Regions from separate parts of the Longispora urticae genome, predicted to be linked through region 1. Evidence: riboswitches for the same ligand, from Rfam matches in the RefSeq annotation. Region 1 holds a riboswitch; the other holds the start of a gene.
What was found. Region 1 has a riboswitch for S-adenosylmethionine ahead of thrC (threonine synthase). Riboswitches for the same ligand answer to the same signal wherever they lie in the genome.
Positions count from the first base shown of each region.

Region 2: another riboswitch for S-adenosylmethionine. It lies ahead of PT931_RS05515 (aminotransferase class V-fold PLP-dependent enzyme); the one in region 1 lies ahead of thrC (threonine synthase).

Region 1 covers NZ_JAQZSH010000022.1:144,393-151,891, reverse strand. Annotated here, with positions in the region: gene PT931_RS13305 (hypothetical protein) at 1-218, opposite strand, end outside; gene PT931_RS13300 (GNAT family N-acetyltransferase) at 245-1,264, opposite strand; gene PT931_RS13295 (GNAT family N-acetyltransferase) at 1,306-2,289, opposite strand; gene thrC (threonine synthase) at 2,669-3,925, opposite strand; SAM riboswitch class I at 3,937-4,051, opposite strand; gene PT931_RS13285 (helix-turn-helix domain-containing protein) at 4,152-5,030, shown strand; gene PT931_RS13280 (DUF397 domain-containing protein) at 5,023-5,226, shown strand; gene PT931_RS13275 (helix-turn-helix domain-containing protein) at 5,355-6,206, shown strand; gene PT931_RS13270 (hypothetical protein) at 6,366-6,677, shown strand; gene PT931_RS13265 (hypothetical protein) at 6,667-7,197, opposite strand; gene PT931_RS13260 (lipocalin family protein) at 7,381-7,499, shown strand, end outside.
Region 2 covers NZ_JAQZSH010000011.1:113,905-121,403, reverse strand. Annotated here, with positions in the region: gene PT931_RS05545 (ATP-dependent DNA helicase) at 1-854, shown strand, start outside; gene PT931_RS05540 (GroES family chaperonin) at 945-1,280, opposite strand; gene PT931_RS05535 (AI-2E family transporter) at 1,407-2,585, shown strand; gene PT931_RS05530 (alpha/beta fold hydrolase) at 2,628-3,371, shown strand; gene PT931_RS05525 (helix-turn-helix transcriptional regulator) at 3,444-4,385, opposite strand; gene PT931_RS05520 (PrsW family intramembrane metalloprotease) at 4,385-5,746, opposite strand; SAM riboswitch class IV at 5,777-5,891, shown strand; gene PT931_RS05515 (aminotransferase class V-fold PLP-dependent enzyme) at 5,935-7,281, shown strand; gene PT931_RS05510 (aldo/keto reductase) at 7,287-7,499, shown strand, end outside.

The DNA of each region.
Region 1 (7,499 bases):
ACGCTGCGGTCGCCGCCGCCCTTGGCCGACAGGCCCCGACGGGACGGGAGGGCGACGAAGTGGTCGTGGGAGGTGATGACGTGTCCGTTGGCGGTGTTCTTGCCGACGAGCCCCTCGCGGGTCGCGTACACCCGGGACTGGAAGGGCGGGTCGTCGGCCGCGTAAGCAGGGGTCGGAGCCACCGTGATGACCCCGACCAGCACACTAGCTATCTTCACCCACATAAAAGAACATTAGGCGGGTTTTACAACTCCTGCTGCCAGTTCACCCAGGTATTCGCCCAGCGGAACCCCATCCGCTCGTTAATCACGATCATGTAGCCGTTGTCCGCGGCGTTCGAGGTGTCGATGGCCCGGAGCTGCGGATACGTGGCCCGGTAGTAGGCCAGGTTCTCCAGTTTGACGATCGTGCCGAGCCGGTGGCCCCGGTGCGCGGAGCTGGCGATGGTGTTGTGCTGCCAGGCGTGCCACTCGTCGCCGGCGTCGGTGGCCAGCGCCGAGTAGGCCGCGAGGGTGTCGGTCTCGCGGTGCACCAGGCCCACGGCGAAGTGGAGCTGACCCCGGATCCGGGCGACCTCCTCGCCGGCCTTGACCCGGTCGGCGTCGATCTTCTCCTCCTCGAAGGTGAAGTCGCCGATCGGGGACTCCATCATGATCCGCCGGTCGAGGTAGGCGAGGTCGTCGGCGTACTTCTCCGGGACCCGGTCCTGCCAGGTGATCAGGTCGTAGCCCTCGGCGTGCGTCCAGGCCTCGGCGAGCTGGCGGGCCAACTCCTCCTCGGACACCACGCCGGGTACCCACCGGCGGTGCGCCTCGTCGAGAACCCGTCGGAAGCCCATCGCCTGGGCGAACGCCTGGCCGGGGCCGTGCGGACTGCCCTCCTCCTGACCGGGGAGCGCCTCGGTGGAGTCGGTCTGGAGGTTCTTGCGGTTCTCGGCCTTCGCGCGTTCGACGGCCTTCGCGTACAGCGCGCGGCCGATGCCCTTGCGGCGGTGCTCCGGGTGCACGGTGAAGTCGGCCCCGATGTTGTCGAGGTTGTCGAGGGTCGGCATGGACAGGCCGAGCAGGCCGACCGGTTCGCCGTCCTCGGTGGCGATCCAGTACTCACACTTCTCGCCGGGCCACGGGTTCCTGAGTCTTCCGATGTCGCGTTCGAGCGTGGGGAACGGAAACTCCGCACGCTCGTGGGCATGGGCGGCGAGGTGCACCGCGTGCCAGGCGGCCGCGGCCGCGTCGTCGGTCACATCGAGCTGAGTGATATGCATACCCGTCAGACTGACGAACGCGGACCGACGCCGCGACCGAATTATGCCAACACCTGCTTGTACTCCTGGTCGATCTTGCGGACCCGGAAACCCATCGCCTCGTTGACGGCGATCATGTGCCGGTTCTCGTCGGCGTTCCAGGTGTAGAGGGTGCGCAGTTCCGGCAGCTCCGAGCGGACGAACGCCAGGTTGGCGAGCTTCACGATCGTGCCGAGCCGCCGGCCCCGGTGCTCCGGGTGCGCGATGGTGATCCACTGCCAGCCGAAGTCGTCGAAACCATGATCGAGGGCAATCGTCGTGTACGCGACCAGCCGGCCCCCGTGCAGCACCCCCGCGTTGTACCGCCGCCGTTTGCGCACGTCGAGCGCCGCGTCCTTGGCCCGGACCAGGTCGACGTCGATGTCCTCCCGCTCGACCGGGATGTCACCCATCGGGATGTCGAGCAGCATCCGGCCGTTGAGGTAGGCGACGTCGGCGATCACCGAGTCCGGCGTGCCGTCCCGCCAGGTGATCAGCTCGTAGCCCTCGGCGTGCGTCCAGGCCTCGGCGAGCAGGGCGTCGAGGTCCGCCTCGGGCACGGTGCCGGCCTCCCACTTGCGGCACACCTCGTTCAGGGCCCAGGTCGCGCCCACAGTCCCGGCGAACGCCCGGCCGGCCTCGCCGTGCGCCTGGCCGATGAGGACGGTGCGGCCGAGTGCCCCGGCGCGCTCCAGGACCTTGGCGTGCAGGGCGCGGCCGACGCCCCGGCGGCGGTGCTCGGGGAGCACCCAGAGGTCGACGCCCAGCAGGGTGAGGTTGTCCCGGGTCGGCCAGTCGAGGACGAGGCCGCCGACGATCCGGCCGTCCTCGACCGCGATCCAGTGTTCGTAGCCGGCGCCCGGCCACGGGTCGTCCACGGCGTCGACCCACTGTTCGCGGCACCGGGGCGGCATGTCCGGATTCTCGGCGTGCCAGGCGGTGTTCATGGCGGCGTAGCGTTCCTCGACCCGGGCCAGGTCCGAGGTGTCCAGCTCGATGATGTCCATGGGTCCACCTTGACCGCCGCACGGTCCCCCCGCGACCGATTAACCCTGGACAAAAAGGAGCCGCCCCCGAGTCCTCGGGGGCGGCTCACACGTTGGTCGGGAGAACGCTCGCTTGAGCAGCACCGCCAAATTGCGGCACCGCTGCACCGATCGAGATCGGAGCACATCATCGAAACAGGTTTCGACGGTGGTTACGGCGTCCTCCCGCAGAGAAAATACTCTTCCTCTACTACCCCGTCGTCAAGCAGCCAAGTTATAGTTATCGATCGTTAAGCTCACCGTGAGTGGCGACTCGCCCGGGGACACCGGACGACTCGCCAACCCACCAGCACACATTACGCAGTGCCTTGACTACGCTATGTAGTTTGTGTGACCTAAGTCACAACAACCCAGCCTCACGGGCGGCGCGCAAAGAAGGCTTCACCTGGTGCGTCGGGCCTACGCGATCGGCCACGGCGTCCAAAGTCTTCAGTCCCTCGCCCGTGTTGTACACAACTGTCTCAGCCGACGGGTCGAGCTTGCCACTCTCAAGAAGCTTTTTGAGGACCGCGACCGTGACGCCCCCGGCGGTTTCCGCGAACACGCCGGTCGTGCGGGCCAGCAGCTGGATCCCGTCGCGGATCTCGTCGTCGGTCACCGAGTCCATCCAGCCCCCGGTCCGGCGCACCGACTCCAGGGCGAACGGCCCCGCCGCCGGGTCACCGATGTTCAGGGACTTCGCGATGCCGGTCGGCTTCACCGGGGTGATCTGGTCCTTCTCGTCGCGCAGCGCGGTGGCGATCGGGTCGCAGCCCTTCGACTGGGCGCCGAAGACCTTCCAACCACTCTCGGGTACGAGGCCGATCTCGACCAGTTCCTCGAACGCCTTGTCGATCTTCGTCAGCAGCTCGCCGGACGCCATCGGCACGACCACCTGGGCCGGGAGCCGCCAGCCGAGCTGCTCGGCGACCTCGTAGCCGAGGGTCTTGGAGCCCTCCGCGTAGTACGGCCGGACGTTGACGTTCACGAACGCCGTGTCCTCGAACTCGTCCGTCTCGGTGAGCTCGCCGCAGAGCCGGTTCACGTCGTCGTAGGAGCCCTCGATGGCGACGAGCTCGCCCCCGTAGACCGCCGTGGTGATGATCTTGCCCTGTTCGAGGTCGGACGGGATGAACACGATGCTCGGCACCCCGGCGCGGGCCGAGTGCGCCGCCACCGAGTTCGCCAGGTTGCCCGTCGACGCGCACGCGAACCGGGTGAAGCCCAGCTCCTTCGCCGCCGTCAGCGCCACCGACACCACCCGGTCCTTGAACGAGTGCGTCGGGTTCGCCGAGTCGTCCTTCACCCACAGCGTGCCGGTCATGCCCAGCTCGGCCGCCAGCGCGTCCGCCCTGATCAGGGGGGTCAGACCGGGGTCGAGGGTCACCCGGGAGGCGGGGTCCTGGCCGGCGGGGAGGAGCGGCGCGTACCGCCAGATGTTCTGCGGGCCCGCCTCGATCTGCTCGCGGGTGACCTTGTTCAACGCCGCCTGGTCGTAGCCGACCTCAAGAGGGCCGAAGCACTCGAAACAGGCGTGCTGAGCGATCAGCGGGTACTCCTGGCCGCAGGCTCGGCACACGAGACATCGAGCGGGTGAGTTGGTTGCGGACAGCGCCATGCGCGGATTCCTTCCCATCTTTCCCGGATTCGATCTTCGATCCGGGCCGGATTTGGCACCTAACCCACATGTGTGGCGGTTGCCGGAGCGTCAACGGGCCGTTCCCTCGGCTCCTCTGGATGAGGTATTCAGTTGTGCCCAGCATTCTATGGGCTTTTTCCACCACCCGACACGTGAGCCGCACCACGCTCGTTGAACCTTCCGATCGGGGACAAGGAGGTCCGAAATGGCAGTAGGGCACAGCCCAATGGTGCGTCGGAGCAGGCTGGGCGCTGAGTTACGCAAGCTCCGCCGGGACAAGCAGCTGACCATCGCGAACGTGGCCGCACTCGTCGGCTGGCAGGCCTCGGAGCTCAGCAGGCTGGAAAACGGCAAGCTCCGACCGGACCTGTCGGTTGTTATGGACATTCTGGACGCGTTGGAGGTGATCGGCGGGCAGCGCGAGATCCTGATCTCCATGGCCCGCGACGCCAACCAGCGCGGTTGGTGGAAGGCGATGGTGGGGCCGATGTTCGAGCGGTACCGCCAGATCGCCGAGATCGAAGCGGGCGCCACGGACATCAGGCAGATCACTCTGCTGTACGTGCCCGGGCTCCTCCAGACGGAGGACTACGCCCGGTCGCGCCTGTCGCACTACCCAAGCTTTTCCGAGCCTGGAGCGCTGAACACAGCTATCCACGGTCGGCTAACGCGTCAGAAGCTCCTCGACAACGAGGAGACGCGGTATTCGGTGATCATGGATGAGGGAGTCCTTCATCGCCGAACCTGCCCACCGGCGATCATGGTCGAGCAGTTTCGACACTTGGTCAAGATAGGGCAACGGTCGAACATCGTGATCCGAGTTCTACCGTTCAACTCCGAGATCTACGAGCGAACCTCGATGGCTTCGGGCTTCACACTATTCCGGTATGCGAGTCCGGATGACCCGCAGGTCACCTTTGTCGAGACCAGCTCCGTGGACCTGATCCTCAGCGACTCCGAGGATCTGGCCCGCTACGAGGCGATGCACCAGGAGATCTCCTCGCACGCGCTGAGCGCTGAGGACTCAAGGACTCTCCTCGAAGAGGCGACTGAGCGATTCACCGTGATGGACCAGCATGGCTGAGCCGCTGTTCGTCGACTGGCGCAAGTCCCGTCGATCAGGAGATGCACAAGCGTGCGTCGAAGTTGCGTCGAATGTCGAGCATCACCTGCTCGGCGTTCGTGACACGAAAGCCCGCTCCGCTGGCACGCTCGTCTTCAGCGGCTTGGACTGGCAAGCATTCGTTGCCGGGGTCAAGGCTGGCTCCTTCGTGCGCTGACAGGCTCTACATGCACAACGACTGTGTGGCCCTGGGGAACCTCCCGGGGCCACACATATTTATTCCGTGACTCGAATATCGGGGCTTCGAGCTATGGGCATGGTGCAATCTGGAGCTACCGTCGAGGGATGTCGAAATCGGCTGATCTGTTCCGGCGGCGCCAGGAGCTAGGGGTCGCCCTCCGCGAGCTTCGTGAATCCGCAGGTCTGAGTGGTTCCAGGCTCGCGGCCAGGCTGGGCGTAAGCCAGTCGAAGGTGTCGAAGATCGAGACCGGCCTCAGTAGACCTTCCGTCGAGGAGGTCGAAAATATGCTGAACGCTCTGGAGGCGAGCACAGAGGTTCGGCGAAAGATCCTCAAACTCGCGCAGGTCAGTCCCTTGAGCTTCACGCACATGAGCGCCATGCGTCAGGTCGGCTTGGATCGCAATCAGCAAAACGTGGGAGCACGGGAGCGGGCGGCTCTGGAATACAGGAACTACTCTCCGACCTTCATCTCCGGCTTGTTGCAGACTCCTGAGTTCATCCGCTCACTGTTCGTCAAGCCGCTCTTTGTTGGAAGCGTCAACGCGCAACGAATGATCACAGCACGCGTCGATAGGCAGCGAATTCTCTACGAACCAGGGCGACACTTCCGCTTCCTGTTTTCGGAGGCGGCTTTGCGCAGCCGACTCTGTTCCGGTCCCGTGATGGCCATGCAGATGGACCACATCGCGTCCATGTCTCGACTCGATAGTGTGGACATCAGCGTGCTCCCGTGGACCACTCGAATCCCTCAGGCAACCCTCCACCACTTCACGATCTATGACGAGCGGCTGGTTGTTGTCGAGAACATGCACGGCGACCTGAAGGTTCGCGATCACAAGGACATCGTCATGTATGCGGAGCTATTCGAGTCGCTGCATGGGGTGGCGCAACACGGGGACGCCGCGAGGGAGTTTCTGCGGGAAGTGGCTGACGAGCATCGGGGGCTGCCGGACTAACCGATGCGCGCCGGGTCGGGGCCCACCGTAACCATCTAATGATTTTATGCCTTGACCCGCATGAATTCGGTCCTCCGTCGGGGCACGGTCCTAGCGTTTTGGGCAGCCGGGGCGGTCCCTTCCCCCTGATCGCCCCGGCCGACCCCGAAGGGAGAAGCCATGGCCACCACGGCGACCGCGCTCGGCACTCTGGACACCGTCTCCAACGGCCCCCGCGACGCGATCCTCGGACTCGCGCTCGACGGGATCGTGCACTGGATGACCCCGGGTGAGGGGTACCGGCTGCACCACGACGGCCTCGACTGGCGGGTGACCGGCGGGCGGTTCCACGGGGCGGTGCTGACCCGGGCCGGGCAGCCCGTGTTCCGGCTGCCGACCCAGCACGGGGACGAGCCGCTCAGCGTCCAGCACGCCTACACGGCGCAGCTCGGCCCCGACGGGCAGTGGGAACTGTGGCGGCTCAACTGGTGAGGAGTTTGGGCAGGTCCTCGATCCAGGCGAGGACCATCCGCTCGTAGCGGATGCCGTATTCGCAGGTCACCAGGCGGTAGGTCTCCCCCGCCTCCAGCATCGCGATCCGCTCGGCCTCCAGTTGGGCGAGCCGGGCCTCGTGCGCCCCGCGGTGGCCGCCGAGCAGGACCTCCAGCTCGTCGGTGCCGAAGTGCTCGCCGAAGCCGATCCGGAGCAGCAGCTCCTCGCGGGGCTGCTGGACCTGCGGCACCCCGACCAGCCAGGTGGCGAACGCCTCGCGCCCCGCGTCGGTCAGGTGGTACGGCACGCTGCCCCGGGGGCCCGTGTCGCCCGCCCCGACCAGGCCGCGGCCGGCGAGCAGTGGCAGTTCCCGGAAGATCTGGCTGCGGGTGATACCCCAGAAGGGGCTGATATCGGACTCGGCCGCCCGGGCCAGCTCGCCGGCCGTGGCCGATCTCAGACGGTGCAGCAGACCGAGAGTCGCGGCGGAGGTGGCGTTCAGGTCGCGCGGCTGCCTCATGGAACAGAATTGTCCGCTGAAATGACGAACTTCGGTGTCTAAAAAGGGTTAGCTGTCAGTTAAGACGTGTCGTGTCGTGGGGAAATCCGTGCTTTGAGCCCGAATTGGCTGGGTCCACAGTTGACGGATGAGTGAGCAAGATCCACAGTGGAAAGTGTCGTACCCCGCTGGCACAATTCTGGCATGCGGGACGTGAGCGGGAGACGGTTCGGGGGCGCGATCCTGGCGTTGGCCCTCGTCAGTGTGCTGTCCGGGGTGGCCGCGATCGGGCTGGCCGCCGTCTCGGTCGCCAGTGTCGGCTT
Region 2 (7,499 bases), on a different contig from region 1:
ACCGGGGCAACCGGCGCGCCCTGGTGGTGGCCCCGTTGTCGGTGGCCGGGACGCTGACCGAGACGCTGTACCCGGAGCGGGTCGTCATCGCGTCCTCGGCGACGCTGGCCCTGGGCGGGGAGTTCAAGGCGGTGGCCCGCTCCCTGGGCCTGCCCCCGGCGGACGCGAAGCCGGAGAAGGGCCTGAAGTGGACGTCGCTGGACGTGGGTTCGCCGTTCGACTACCCGAAGCAGGGCATTCTGTACGTGGCGGCGCACGTCCCCCGGCCGACCATGTCGGGCCTGTCGGACGCGGCGGCCGACGAGCTGGTGGAGCTGGTGACCGCGATCGGCGGCCGGACCCTGGGGCTGTTCTCGTCCCGCAAGGCGGCGGAGCGCGCGGCGGAGGTCGTCCGGGCCCGGACGGACCTGCCGGTCCTGGTCCAGGGCGAGGAGTCGTTGCCGCTGCTGGTGAAGCGGTTCAAGGCCGAGCCGGAGACGTGCCTGTTCGGGGTCATGTCCCTGTGGCAGGGCGTGGACGTGCCGGGTGACGCCTGCCAGCTGGTGGTCATCGACCGGCTGCCGTTCCCCCGCCCCGACGAGCCGTTGTCGGCGGCCCGGTCTGCGGCGATCGACGCGGAGGGCGGTTCCGGGTTCTCGGCGGTCAGCGTCCCGCACGCGGCGGTCCGGCTGGCCCAGGGCGCGGGTCGGCTGATCCGGACGCTCGGCGACAAGGGCGTGGTGGCGGTGCTGGACCAGCGGCTGCACACCCAGCGGTCGTACGGGCCGTTCCTGCGGAAGTCGCTGCCGCCGTTCTGGTACACGACGGACCCGGCCGTGGTGCGCCAGGCACTCAAGCGGCTGGGGACGAGCTAGGGCCCGGAGTGCTGCCCGAAAGGCGGTCCGATCGGCCGGACCGCCGGGCGCCCCGGTACCCCGATGATGGTCTCGATCTTGAGGGCTGGGCTAGAGGTACAGGCCCGTCGAGTCGTCCTCGATCCGTTTGGCGGCCACGGCGTGCACGTCACGTTCCCGCAGCATGATGTACTCCCGGCCGTGCAGTTCCACCTCCGACCGCTCGTCCGGGTCGAACAGCACCCGGTCGCCGGTCGCGACGGCCCGGACGTTGGGCCCGACGGCCACGGCGGTGGCCCAGGACAGCCGCTGGGCGATCGACGCGGTCGCGGGGATCACGATGCCGGCGGCGGAACGGCGTTCGCCCTCGTTGCCCTCCAGCTGGACGAGCACCCGGTCGTGCAGCAGGCGGATGGGTAGACCATCGCTGGTCTGGGTATCGGTCACATGTGTTGACGCTACCGGCACGCTCGAACGCGCGACTATGGTGGTGTTCAAGCTGAACCAACGGGGAGGTACACGCTGGCCAGGTTGAGGGGCTGGGGCTCACGGGCCCTACGGGCCTGGGATTCGATGCGCGCGCCGGTGCGCGCGGCCGCCGAGCGGCGGGACCAGGAGTTCACTCCGCCGCCCCTACCGACGGTGGTGGAGGTCGTGCCCGAGGGCGAGACTTCGCCCGACCAGGACGTGCCCCGGGGGATCCGGGTGGCCGCGGCCTGGAGCTGGCGGCTGCTCCTGATCGGCGCGGCGGCCTATTTCGTGCTGATCCTGGTGGGCCGGTTGTCGGCGATCATCATCCCGATCATCGTGGCCATGCTGCTGTCCGCCCTGCTCACGCCGCTGGTCGGCTGGTTGCGGAAGGCCCGGCTGCCCGGGTCGCTGGCGACGGCCATCGCGCTGATCGCGGGGATCGCAGCGATCGCCGGGGTGCTGACGGCCGTGATCCGGCAGTTCGTGACCGGCTTCCCGCTGCTGTCGAAGAAGGCCGCCGAGGGCATCGAGCAGATCCAGGAGTACCTGAAGACCGGCCCGCTGCACATGACCGACCACCAGCTGAACCAGATGCTGGACACGGTCAAGACGTGGCTGGTCGGCAACAAGGACACCCTGACGGAGAACGCGGTCTCCACGTTCGTCACGACGGCGCACGTCCTGACCGGGATGCTGCTGGTGCTCTTCGTCACGTTCTTCTTCCTGCGCGACGGCCAGCGGATCTGGACGTTCCTGGTGAGCCTCTTCCCGATCCGGGCGCGGGAGTCGCTGGGCGGCGCGGGCCAGGCGGCCTGGCGCACCCTGGTGGCGTACGTGCGGGCGACCGTGCTGGTGGCGTTCATCGACGGGCTCGGCATCGGGATGGCCGTGTGGCTGCTGGGTGTGCCGCAGTTCGCGTTGCCGCTCGGTGCGCTGGTGTTCCTGGGCGCCTTCATCCCGATCATCGGGGCGACGCTGACGGGCGCGGTGGCGGTACTCGTCGCGTTCGTGATCAAGGGCCCGTTCACGGCGTTGCTGGTGTTCATCGCGGTGATCGCCGTGCAGCAGCTGGAGGGCCACATCCTGCAGCCGTTGATCATGGGTCGGGCGGTGGCGATCCACCCGCTGGCCGTGATCGTGGCGATCGGCGCGGGTCTGGTGCTCGCCGGGATCGTGGGCGCGCTGGTGGCGGTGCCGCTGGTGGCGACCCTGAACACGGGTATCAGGTACATAGTGGGGCGAAATATCGTGCTCACGGAGGCCGAAGAAGACACCAGTTAATCCGGGCGGAATCTGTCCGGATTCAGTTCTACGCTGATCCACATGACAAACTTCGTACTGGTCCCCGGTTACTGGCTCGGCGCTGCGGCATGGCAGGACGTCACGGACGCACTCCGCGCCGAGGGGCACGACGTGCACCCGGTGACGCTCACCGGCATGGCGGAGCGGGCGTCCGAGGCGGGCCCCGACACGGATCTCGACACCCACATCGCGGACATCGTCCGGGTGATCGAGGACAACGACCTGACCGACGTCGTGCTCGTCGCGCACAGCTACGGCGGCTCGCCCGCCACCGGCGTGGCCGACCGGATCCCGGACCGGCTGGCCCGAGTGGTCTTCGTGGACAGCGGCCCGCTGCCCGACGGCGTGGCCCAGGGCGACATGGGCGGCCCCGAGGGCCGGGCGTACCTGGAGAGCCTGGCCGTGGACGGCTGGCGGATGCCGCTGCCGAGCTGGGACGACGTGGCGAACACGATGCAGGCCAGCCTGGAGGGCCTGGACGACGCGGCGCTGGCCCGGTTCCGGGCGATGGCGGCCGACCAGCCGCTGGGCACGGCCACCCAGGCGATCCGACTCACCGGGCCGGGGATCGGCGACCTGCCGTGCGACCTGGTGGCGTGCTCGTTCCCGCTGCCGGTCGTGCGGGAGATGATCGCGGCGGGGCACCCGTTCTTCGCGGCGCTGGGCGGGCCGCAGTGGCGGCTGTTCGAGCTGCCCACGGGCCACTGGCCGATGTTCAGCCGCCCGAAGGACCTGGCGGCACTGCTCATCGAGATCACGAGCTAATTCGACGGTTACGCCACGTTTCTGTGCCGTAGGCATCGGCACTTCCGTGGCGAGGCCCCGGCGGGGCGGGCGCTACCGGCGCGCGTCCCCGCCGAGCCGGGCCGCCAGCTCGATCACGGCCGTCCGCAGCTCGTCCGGGGTCCGGATCACGAAGCCCCACCCGAGCCCGGCGAGCATCACGGCCATCCCGTCCAGCCGCTCGGCCCGGGTCGTGAACAGCACCCCGTCGGGCGTCTCCTCCAGCGTGCCGAGCGTTGGTCCGATCCGGCGCCGGGCGCTGTCCAGGTCCGTCTCCAGCACCACCTCGACCTCGTGCCGGTACGGGACGCCGGCCAGGGACGCGGTCACGTGCGCGACGGGGTCGAAGTCATCCGGAGCGGCGAAGGACTGGGCTGCCAGGCGGGCCGAGACCACCCGGTCGATCCGGAACGTGCGCACCTCGGAGCGGCGGTGGTCGAAGCCGGCCACGTACCAGCGGCCGGAGTGGAAGACCATGCCGTACGGGTCCAGCTCGCGGTCGGTCTCCTCGCCCCGCCAGGACACGTACCGCAGCAGGACCCGGCGGTGCTCCCTGGCCCCGGACGCCACGGTCAGCAGCACCGTCGCGTCCGGCGGGGCGCCCGCCGACGCCGGCAGCGTGAACGCGAGCGTGTCGGCGACCGCCCGGGTCCGGTCCCGCAACGCGACGGGCAGCACCCGCTGCACCTTGCCCAGCGCGGACTCCGCGTCGCCCACGGCGAGCCCCAACTGCCGGCTGGCGATCAGCCCGACGACCACGGCGGTGGCCTCCGCGTCGGTGAACATCAGCGGCGGCAGCTTGTAGCCGGGGCGCAGCCGGTAGCCGCCGTACCGGCCGCGGGCCGCCTCGACGGGGATGCCGAGGTCGCGCAGCTGGTCGGCGTACCGGCGGATGGTTCTGGGGTCGACCTCCAGCCGGGCCGCGAGCGCCGTGCCGCCCAGCCCCGGCTGACCCTGGAGGAGTTCGAGGAACGCCAGGACCTGGGAGGCGGACATCAGCCCCGGTAGCCGTAGGGGTAGGGCTGGTAGCCGTACATCGGCGGCGGCGGGGGTGGCGGGGGCGCGACCGGGATCGGCACGACCGGGCTGGACGACGGGAGCACCTTGCGGACGGACCGGTCCGGGAACACCAGGTGGTACGCCGTGCCGTCCCAGTGCCCACGCGGGGTGACCGGGTCGCGGTTGGTGAACACGTTGCGGTACGCGGCGAGGTCGTGCAGCAGCCGCAGCTCCTCGACCGGGAAGTCCGGACCGGCCAGCCCGCGCTCGGCCCCGTCGCGGAGCAGCGCCAGCTTGGTGGCCGTGTCCTGGTAGCCGCGCATGGCGCGCGCGCCGTCGGGGCCGGCGACCCGGCGGGCCCAGTACCGCGCGGTCAGCCGCCGCCCGACCGTGATCAGCGACGCCACCTCCGGCGGGGTCATCCACGCGGCCCGCACGTACGCGGGCAGCACCCGGCCGGCGATCCGGCCGTCCTGCGCGCGGGTCCACAGCGCGAACCCGACGACGCCGAAGAAGATCGGGACCATCAGGCCGAAGTACCCGTAGAGGAAGATCAGTTGGTTGTGGGAGCTGAGCGTGGCCATCAGGTTCCACGTGCCGTGCAGCATCATCGCGAGCATCAGGCCGCAGGCCGGCAGGAGCACCCGGGTGACCTTGCTGGAGCTGCGCGCGGCGTAGCCCACCGCGATGCCCGTCATCGACGTGAACAGCGGGTGCGCGAAGCCGGACATGACCACCCGGACCACGAACAGCAGCACGACGCTCATCACACCGGTGGAGGCGAGGCCGGTCTCGGCGGAGGTCCGCACGTAGATGCCGCCCATGTAGAGGATGTTCTCCATCATGGCGAAGCCGACCGCCGACAGTCCGAAGTAGACGATTCCGTCGGTGGGGCCGGAGAAGGACCGCTTCACGAAGATGTACAGGATCAGCGGGCCGACCGCCTTCGTCAGCTCCTCGATGAACGGCGCGACGAGGGTCGCCACGTGGCTCTGCGACACCCCGAGGGCCGGCAGCACCAGGTCGGACATCGCCGAGTTGACGATCAGCGAGAGCGTGGTGGCCACGCACGCGCCCCACGCGAAGCAGAAGGCGAGGCGCTTCCACGGCTCCGGCTCGTACCGGTCCAGCCAGAGGAACGCCGAGACCAGCAGCGGAACGGGCAGGATGGCGCCGGCCAGCCCGACGAGCGTGGGGCCGACCCCGTAGGCGAAGCCCACGAAGAGCAGCATCGCGATGCCGCCGATCGCGATCACCACCACCGCGATGATCATGACGATCAGCCGCTTCCAGTCGAAGCGCTTCGGCGGCGCGGGCGGGGGACCGTAGTCCACGTCACTCCATGCGGGCTCTGCCATGCCGCCAGCTTATGCGGTAACCTCCTGACAGGTCATGAGCGCCAGCGACAAGCCCCGGCTCGCTGGCCGGCAACCCTCCACCGCGGTGGGGTGCCCCGGGTGAGGACCAGGTCCAGCATTCGTTCGTGCTGGTCAAGCGCGGACCCCGGCACAGACCCCGAGGTCCCTGAGACCTCGGAGGCACCTCCATGCCCACCCTCACCGCCACCCGCGCCGATCTGTCCGTTCTCGGCGCCGACGTCGAGGTCAAGCTCGCCGACGGCACGCACGTGCCCTACGCCAACTTCGACTACGCCGCCACCGCGCCCTGCTCCTCGGCGGCCGCCCGGGCGGTCAACGAGATCCTCCCGCACTACGCGAGCGTGCACCGGGGCGCCGGCCAGCTCTCCCAGCTGTGTACGAAGCGGTACGAGGAGGCGCGGGAGACGCTCCGCGAGTTCGTCGGCTGCCGGTCCGACGACAACCTGATCTTCACCCGGAACACCACCGACGCGCTGAACCTGCTCGCGCACGCGGTCCCGGCCGACACCACGGTGCTCGCGTTCGCCGCCGAGCACCACGCGAACCTGCTGCCCTGGAAGCGCACCGTCCGGCTGCCCGCGCCGTCCTCGCCCGCCGGGGCCGTGACCGCCGTGCACGCGGCGCTGCGCGAACTGCGCCGGACCGACAAGGACAGCCCGCTGCTGCTGACCGTCACCGGCGCGTCCAACGTGACCGGGGAGCTGTGGCCGATCCGGGAACTCGCCGCCGCCGCGCACCTGTACGGGGCCCGGATCTGCGTCGACGCCGCCCAGCTCGCCCCGCACCGGACCGTGGACATCTCCGAACTGGGCGTCGACTACCTGGTGCTCAGCGGCCACAAGCTCTACGCGCCGTTCGGTGCCGGGGTGCTCGCCGGCCGGGCCGACTGGCTGGACGCGGCGGAGCCGTACCTGGCCGGCGGCGGCGCGTCCGCGCACGTCGGGGACGCCACCCACGACATCCGGTGGGCGGCCGGCGCGGCCCGGCACGAGGCCGGCACCCCGAACCTGCTGGGCGCGGTGTCCCTCGCGGCCGTGTGCACGGAGCTCTCCCGGGCCGACCGGGCCGAGGTCGAGGCCGAGGAGGAGGCGCTGACCCTCCGGCTGCGGACCGGCCTGGCCGCGATCGAGGGCGTGCACGACCTGAGCCTGTTCGGCCCGGACCACCCCCGGATCGGGGTGGTCGCGTTCGTGGTCGACGGTGTGCCGTCGTCGGAGGTGGCGACCCGGCTGGCCACCGAGTTCGGAATCGGCGTGCGCGACGGACTGTTCTGCGCGCACCCACTGACCCGCCGACTGCTGGGCGCCCGGGCGGGGCGCTCAGCAGTCGGCGCCTGTACCAGCCAGCGCGTCGTGGACGGCAGTGTCCCCGACGTGACCGCGCGACGGCCACAGGCCGATTGTGCCGCGGACCGGAGCGCGCCAGACGTCACGGCCGTGCGGGCCAGCCTGGGCCTGGGCAGCACCATCGAGCAGGTGGACAGGTTGATCAGCGCGGTACGGTCGATCGCGTGACTGATATGACCTACCGCCCACTGGGCGACTCCGGCCTGATGGTCTCCGTCGTGGGCCTCGGCTGCAACAACTTCGGGCGCCCCGGTTCCGTGACCGAGGGCGTCGAGGGCACCCGCGCGGTGATCGACTCCGCGATCGACGCGGGCATCACCCTCTTCGACACCGCGGACATCTACGGCACCCCCGGCCGCTCCGAGTCCCTGATGGGCGAGGTGCTC